Regions from separate parts of the Blautia luti genome, predicted to be linked through region 2. Evidence: riboswitches for the same ligand, from Rfam matches in the RefSeq annotation. Region 2 holds a riboswitch; the other holds the start of a gene.

Region 1 (4,221 bases), 990 kb from region 2:
GAGTATTGGCAAGGATTGCAATGCCGCTGCATCTTGGTATGACAAGACTTCTTCCACATCAGGAAATAGAATTTATTAACGCACTATTTATCAATACTCCGTCATTGGGATTTTTCATGTGTATGAGATCAGGAAATGACAAAGTAGTTAAATCTATTATTTCACGTAAAAATTGTATCAGTGCCGGTTTTGATATTTGTAGAAAATTATTTGATTATGCATTTAAATGTATCGAACAAAATATCGAAAGTATTAGCGTAAATACTGCAAGAGGTAATGCGTATACTCATTTGCTGAATAATGGATTGGAAATACTTAGAAGATTAGTTTCGGTAGCTTCTTTAGTTCAGCAAAAAAAATTATTGACACTGATGTGCAAGTTAATTGATACAGATATTGTGCGTGAATACCGTGTAATGGATAAATGGATTTATCAGATTCTTTGTATCATAGATGAAAATATTAAATCACAGTATTTAAACGAAATATTATTATCTTCAACAAAAAACAGAACACATATAGGTGAGGATAGATCAACCGATCCTTTTGATGTGATTTCTGCCAGTACCCTTGCAAAAAAATACTATGAAAAAGCAAATATAGATTCGACCATTATAGATGATTTGATAAAATGTGCTAGTGAATCGGAAGAAGATTATTGGGCGATTATTCCGCGTTTAAACAAATTAAGAGAATGGTCTCTATTATCAGCTGAACAATTGGCGGATTTACGAGAATTAATTTGGAAAAATGTAAATGAAGACACAGGACTTCCGAATTTTAAGGAATACTACGCCGCCGCCTTTTTGAAGTGGCCAAGTCCAGAAGGAAGAGATGTTAAGACTCTTGTACGAAACTATATTATGGATAATAAGTTTTATGATAATCTGAAATCCAGAGGACTTGAATCAGTTACGATGGGCGAGGCAAGAATATTTGCAGAACTTCAGTGTATGAATTATTTGTGCCCTGATTTATTGGAAATTGCGGATATCGAAATCATCCTTAACAGATTTATTGAGTACTGGGAAATCGGTAGGAGCGGATTTGATAATAATGAGCATAGGGATTTTTATTATGATGAGTTTTATGATAGGTATCAAGCACTGGAGCGTGTAATCGGTAGCTTTTCATTTGAAATAGATCGGATGGATTCTGATTTAGTAGTGAAGTTGCTGAAAATACTTGATGAAATGAGCGAATATGGGATAAATACTTTAGAATCAAGAGCTCTTTTATTTAGCAAAGAAAGAATAGAAGCTGAATTAGGAGAAAACATTATTGATCAATTCTATAGTGATGATAAGAATAAAATAGCAGATGCGACGAATGCTGCTGAACATATTATTTTGAAGTGGCCGGAATTAGATACAGCAAAAGAATTGTTGATCGAGCAAATAAGACTTATAAGATATGGGAAACAGCCTGGATTACAGATGTTTTATATTTCTATACATAATTTGGCATATATGGGGGTGCTTGATTTATCAGATGAAATTCTTATGCCATTAGATAAGGCTTTATTAGAGTGTGCAGAGCATACGGCTTATGAAAAAATAAAGGAATGTACAGAAAAAGAGATAAAATCTACAATAAATCTTCGTTCCGCATGTGCAAGAACTGCTTTTCAAATAGATAAGTGTATTTCGGAAAAACCAGATGCACCGGTATTGAAAGGCATTGAAAAATGGAAGGAAATATGTATTGGAAGATTGTCAAACAATGAATTTGTAGAGGTTAAGAGACAGTGGCTTTTATAGATTAAAGGATTATATGCTAATAGACAAGATTGCTTTATTGTATCTCCGAGACGGAAAGATTCTGAGTTTCAGAAGTAGAGGAAAAGACATATATTACAATCCCGAAGGAAAAGAGAAGACACAGAAACAGATATGCAGATACTGGCGCGATATAGCGATATTGGAAGATACAGTAAAGTTGAAGCACAGGCACATTATCATCAGGAAGGAATCACTATGTGGATAATCTGGTATATGGCTAAGTTTGCTCGTGAGTCTAGATACCAGGAAATAGAAGTGGAGTATTATGATTTTAACTGGAAAAAACAGCGCCAGAAATTGTCAGGATGGACGGTACAGATCTGTTAGCTGAAATTAATCATTTGTCCGGAAAGATTATATAACATGGAAATAGATGTGTTACGGAATTATGTACGATTCTGGACCGAGAATATGGTATCAGTACGGACCGGAAGATGTAAAGCAACATTATAAAGAATATCTGCAAAGTGTGCTTCGAAACTATTAGTTCTGGCAGCAGGAAAAAAATTATTCTGAAAGGTCAGAAAAAACCTTTTCTATTATCGTATTACATGGTATACTGAATACCGAAATGAATGATATGCAAAATAGGATTTTATGCGTCAAGTGTTCGGTGAATGGGGAGTTGTCACTGAAACGAAAAGTGCGTCTTACGGTATATTATCCGCACCCGTTGCAAACAATATAAGAGGATATCTCATATTGTGTTAGGGAATGTTTTCGACATACATTCTATCACAATTGGAGATATCCTTTTTAATTTGGTCAAAAGGATAATCTCCATTTCAAAAATACAAAGGAGGTTATTTTTTAATGGTTGACAAAGTGAAAATTGAGCAGGCAGTCCGTCTGCTTCTGGAAGGTATCGGTGAAGATATCACACGGGAAGGTCTGATCGATACTCCTGACAGGATTGCCCGCATGTGTGAAGAAATTTACGGAGGTCTTGGCCATGAAGCGGACCAGCACCTGTTAAAGCAGTTTCCGGTAGAAAATAATGAAATCGTGCTGGAAAAAGACATCACCTTTTACTCCATGTGTGAGCATCATCTGATGCCTTTTTATGGAAAAGCTCATCTTGCATACATCCCCAACGGCAAAGTTACCGGTTTAAGCAAACTGGCACGTACAGTAGAGGTTTATTCCAGAAGACCACAGATCCAGGAACGGCTTACTGTTCAGATTGCAGATGCTTTGGAGCGTACTCTGGATCCAAAAGGAATTATGGTAATGCTGGAAGCGGAACATACCTGTATGACCATGCGCGGAATAAAAAAACCAGGCAGCAAAACAATCACTACTGTAACCCGTGGTGCGTTTACAGAAGATAAGGAACTGCAGAAAATGTTCCTTTCTATGGTAAAAGGATGAATAACAATTTTTCAGATATGGATCGTGTCAATCAGATCTGGAGACACCCGGTTTATCAGGAACATTATAAAAAAATACAGGAACTTGAAAGTGAACGGATCTTCTGCCGTCATACTCCTGAACATTTTCTGGATGTTGCACGGCTGATGTACATTTATGCACTGGAGGAACATCTGGAGCTGCCTAAAGAGCTTATCTATGCAGCAGCACTTCTTCATGATATCGGACGTGCACAGCAATATCAGTACAACATTCCCCATGATATTGCAGGAGTAGAAATCGCACGGGAAATCCTGACAGATCTGCACTTTACAGAACAGGAAAAAGAACTGATTCTGTCTTCCATTGGACATCACCGAAAAGGAGATTCCTGCAGTACGCTGGCAGCACTTCTTTATAAAGCGGATAAGCAGTCCAGAAATTGTTTTTTATGTTTTGCTGCCTCTGAATGCTATTGGTCTGATGATAAAAAAAATATGAAAATTGAATACTGATCTTCTTCATAAGCACAAAAGAAAGGATGGGCTCTGCTCATGAAAATTGGAAACCGTTTTTTTGATACTAAGAATCATACTTACATAATGGGAATTCTAAATGTTACCCCTGATTCCTTTTCTGACGGCGGCAAATGGAATCATATGGATGAAGCTTTGAAACATACAGAGGCAATGATTGCTGATGGTGCAGATATTATTGATATCGGAGGCGAATCTACACGTCCCGGTCATACTCCTGTCAGTGCTGATAAGGAAGCACAGAGAGTTCTTCCTGTTATTGAAGCGGTCAAAAACCATTTTGACATTCCTGTTTCTGTAGATACTTTTAAGAGCAGTGTTGCTGAAAGCTCTATCCAGGCAGGAGCTGACCTGGTTAACGATATCTGGGGATTAAAATATGATCCGAAAATGGCAGCTGTGATCGCAAAATATGATGTGGCCTGTTGTCTGATGCACAACAAATCTAATACAGAATATCAAAACTTTCTCATTGATATGCTCGCCGAAACACAGGAATGTGTCAATCTTGCAAGACAGGCTGGCATTAAAGATGAAAAAATTATGCTTGATCC
Region 2 (4,221 bases):
AGTCTGGAGCATGGAAACTATATGGATGAAGAATGTCTGGACATGCTGGCAGAGAATGATACAGTATGGGTTCCTACACTGGTGACCATTCGAAATCTTATGGGAGATGGCCGTTACGAAGACAGGGTGCTTCGCCCCATTATAGAAACAGCAGAGAAAAATGTGCGGAAGGCATTTGCCAGGGGAGTGAAAATTGCTCCCGGAAGCGATGCTGGTGCATACAGAGTTCTTCATGGAAAAGGAATTCAGGATGAGATAGAAGCTTTTGAAGAAATTCTGGGGAAAGAGAAAAAAGTGTATGACTGGCTTGCAGAAGGAGAGGCAGAAATCCGGAGAAAATTCAGCAGACGGTGATAAATTATGTCTTCTCTGATCGAGAAAAGTAACAACAGCCGGGTACAAATGAGGAATGTACCCGGCTGTCTGCATTTATGCGTCGTGTATCTGTACAGCAGTATAGATATTAGAAGACTTGGATCTGGATGGGTGAAAAATAATACGGACATAACTTCCGTATTCCAGTGCCTGATCCGCATAGTTTTCGGCACTTTCTACCCGGAAAGTATCTATGGCTCCATCGTCTGTCTGAAGGGTGATGGTATTGGCTGTATTTCCTGTGATGGTACCAGTGACAGTAAAGGAAAGGTGCTTGTCTGAAATGTTATCAGGATCCTCTCCTGTAACAGCCAGGATCTGAATTCCCTCCAGAGTATCTGTCTGGAAATCCCCTTTGTATGTAATATTTACATGAGAACCTGGGGCAATTCCCCCTTTGAACCATACCGAAACAGAGGACATATCCAGATTCAGGAGCGTATCCGTGCCGGCAGGGATGATCTGAAGGATGTTCAGGTTTACACCCTGGACAGTTGCCAGAAACTGCTGTTCTTTTTCGGTAATATCTTCATCAGATCCATCGTCAGGTTTCTGTGTTGGAACAGGTGTCGGGTCGAGAATCTTCAGTTTCTTCAGGTCGGAAATGCTCAGGACTTTAAGGTGACTGGCATTTACAGCTTGGGAAGTATCCTGAGAATTGTCGGGAAGAGTTCCTTTGTATTTTATATATACCCAGTCACCGGATTTGATGCCGTTCTGGTAATACTGCCTGGTTCCGGTAATAGGGTAGGTAGTGGTAATGCCTTTTTTATTTTTTATGGTAATGGTGTTGGGAGTCAGGGCCATGACTTTTCCACGGGTTGTGTGGTTTTTCAGTTTGTTTTTCTTATGGAATTCATCTACGACCTTGAGTGCCTTTACTGTACTGGTGTCTGTATTGGAGAGCTGTCCTTCATAGATCACGCTGATCTCATCGCCTGTGATCATACCGCCTTCACATTCCAGGGTGGCGTTTGACACATTGAAGACGTAGGAGACGTCCTGGGAAGTGAGGATCAGCTGGCTTCCGGTGAAATCCTGGAGTGTTCCGGAAATCTCATCCATATACACGCGGTCTTTGATTTCAGAGACAGTGTTATCTGACGGGACAGGAGTTTCCTGAACTGAAGTATCTCCTGTAGAGATAAATTGCTCCAGAACAGTTCCAAGGGTGCAGCCGCTTAAGCAGAAGCTCAGACTGGCGCAGATACAGACAGCAAATAATTTTTTCATAATAAAGACAGACCCTCCGACAATTTAATTCGTATCTTCGTTCCTGTCTGCGGGAGTAAAGGCATAAAGCTCTTTGTAATTTTCCCATTCATTCTCATCACGGACAGGAGCCGGTATCAGGCCTGTACATTCCGTACAGGCGTTGGTATCCAGGTAATTATCATAACATAAATGGTAGGGATTTTGGCAGTTATTTTTCGGTTTTTTGCTCATTTTTTGTCACCTCATTTTATCAGGTTTACTGCACACAGCATTCTTAATATGTGGAAAAGAGGTATGGAATATTCACAGAGATAAATCTGACAAGTAAATAACGCGAAATATATTGCAATTTCTATAAATTGTGCTATAATTTCACTAAATAAATAATAGCGAAGTAGGATTTTATGCGTCAAGTGTTCACAGGCTGGGGAGTCGCCGTGAAACGAAAAGCAGAAAAGCGTGCTGCTTACGATATAATTTCCGCACCCGTTGCTACATATGAGGACATCTCATAATGTGGAGGGATTATTATTTATGGTAACTACTCTATTTTTTTAAACACATTATGGAGGTGTTTTTATTATGCAGAAAAAACAAACATGGAACGTAAAAACATTGGTGTTTATGGCACTCCTTATTGCCATGCATCTGGTACTGACACGAGTATTGGTTATTGATCTTGGTGCATACCGTATTTCTGTAGGAAGTGTAACGACGATCCTGGCAGGTCTGTGGCTTGGCCCGGTAGCTGGTGGTGTCTGTGGATTTTGTGCGGATATTATCGGATGCTTCATGAAAGGTTATGCTGTAAATCCGTTTATCACAGTTGCAGCAATCCTCTGGGGTGTGCTTCCTGCCCTTGCAAAACCATTCTTTGCGAACAGAAAGAAAACAGGAAAGACAGTTGGTATCTGCGTATCTATCGTAGTAACTGCAGTTCTCAGTTCTCTGGTTCTTACAACAGCAGGACTCGTGATCATGCTTGGATATAACTTCTATGCGATCATGCCCGGAAGACTGGTACAGTTTGCAATTATGATCCCGGTTTATTGTGTATTAACATGTCTGTTGTATTTCAGCCCGCTGACAGCGATGGTTGCAGGAAATACATCACCAGCAGTGCTGAAAAACAAAACAGTATAATTGAGGCAGAGATAAAATACAGAATAAGACTTGAATATTAAAATGATATACAACATAGTTGGCGCGAACTATGTTAATGAATCAACTGATTCCCCGAAAAAGAAAAGTTAAAATCTATAAAAATTAAGAACTATCTGTAAAAGCAGAAAATGAAAATGCTTTACAGATAGTTCTTTTTTATTTCTCAGGTGGAAAATTTCCGTTCTCATCCGGCTGTACGCGGAACCAGTAAGTATAAAGCTGCTGGAATCCAAGTGATCTGTATAATGCCCGGGCATTGTCATTCCCTTCAACAACCTGAAGATAAGCATTCTGAGCTCCTTTTTTAATACCTTCTTTCAGAAGTCCGGTGCAGATCTGACGGGCATAGCCATGTTTGCGGTATTCTTCTTTAACATGGATGGCATAGATGCCAATATAATCTCTGTCCAGAATACCAAGTCCGGTTGCGATGATCTGGTTGTCCATGCGGATGGAAGCACAGATGGTTTCCTTGAGGATTGCCTGATACATGGATGGAACAACTTTCCGGTGGACAGGATTGGTGGTATTTTTTAAACGGAACAGGCTTTCAATCCATTCGGAGGGAATATTATCACAGAAGGTTACATCAGGATATGGGGCATCCAGCCGTGCGGCGTTCATGCTCATTGCCATGACATTGGTGGTATGTTGGACGGCATATCCGCGGTTTTCCAGAACATAATCAAAGTCAGGAGAAACAAGAGGGCTGATCTTAAATACAGCAGGAGTTCCCAGTCGTTTATATACACTTTCGCAGTATGGGATTTTTTCCCGCCAGGTGAGGGTGGAATTGCCGAACTGTTCCACACTGTTGGTTCTGTGCGTATAAAAATAGGAAAATCTCAGGATCCAGCCGTCATATAATTCCATCTTGTGAGATGGCCAGGCATTCAGAGACATATCTTCAATCTGTTTAATTGTAGTTTCCATAATATAAGGAAGACTCCTTTCCATAATAAGTCCACAGATATGAGTGTGGGCAGTGATTTATTATACAAAGTTCCGGGAAAATGCGCAATAGCTCATCTGTTCAGGAATTGTTATCTATGCTTTGAAGGAGAGGGAACAGTTTCTCGGCCAGAAGTTTATGTCCATACAAAGTAAGATGAATCCCGTCTGTTGTTATGGTATCGAAACCCGATTGAGTTGCTTCCTTATTAAAATAGTTATGCAAAGGCAGAAATGGAAGTCCGACTCTGACAGAGAGCTGTCGGATAATATCAGACATGGTATGGACATAGGGAATCCATGTCTCATATTCTTCCGGATGCGGAAAGATAAATGGTTCCATAAGGATTACCTGCCTGGCATCTGCAGTTATCAGGTTCAATAATTCATTATAATGAGTGGCAAACTCTCTCATCATCTGTTTTTTCTGAGAATTCGTCCGGTCTGTGTTCATTATCAGACCGATATCATTGATGCCGATCAGCAGAGTTATAACAGGAGAGCGATGTAAAGAAA

What was found. A riboswitch is a leader RNA that binds a small molecule or an ion and turns the genes downstream of it on or off. The one in region 2 is predicted to bind tetrahydrofolate.
Region 1: another riboswitch for tetrahydrofolate. It lies ahead of folE (GTP cyclohydrolase I FolE); the one in region 2 lies ahead of R8695_RS01270 (folate family ECF transporter S component).

What each region holds. Positions count from the first base shown of each region.
Region 1 is NZ_AP028156.1:1,266,432-1,270,652, forward strand. It holds gene R8695_RS05875 (hypothetical protein) at 1-1,760, shown strand, start outside; partial or broken gene R8695_RS17675 (peptide deformylase) at 2,010-2,143, shown strand; THF riboswitch at 2,363-2,459, shown strand; gene folE (GTP cyclohydrolase I FolE) at 2,595-3,152, shown strand; gene R8695_RS05890 (HD domain-containing protein) at 3,149-3,646, shown strand; gene folP (dihydropteroate synthase) at 3,686-4,221, shown strand, end outside.
Region 2 is NZ_AP028156.1:277,842-282,062, forward strand. It holds gene R8695_RS01255 (amidohydrolase family protein) at 1-354, shown strand, start outside; gene R8695_RS01260 (hypothetical protein) at 430-1,608, opposite strand; gene R8695_RS01265 (hypothetical protein) at 1,633-1,821, opposite strand; THF riboswitch at 1,979-2,084, shown strand; gene R8695_RS01270 (folate family ECF transporter S component) at 2,173-2,733, shown strand; gene R8695_RS01275 (GNAT family N-acetyltransferase) at 2,911-3,687, opposite strand; gene R8695_RS01280 (SGNH/GDSL hydrolase family protein) at 3,788-4,221, opposite strand, start outside.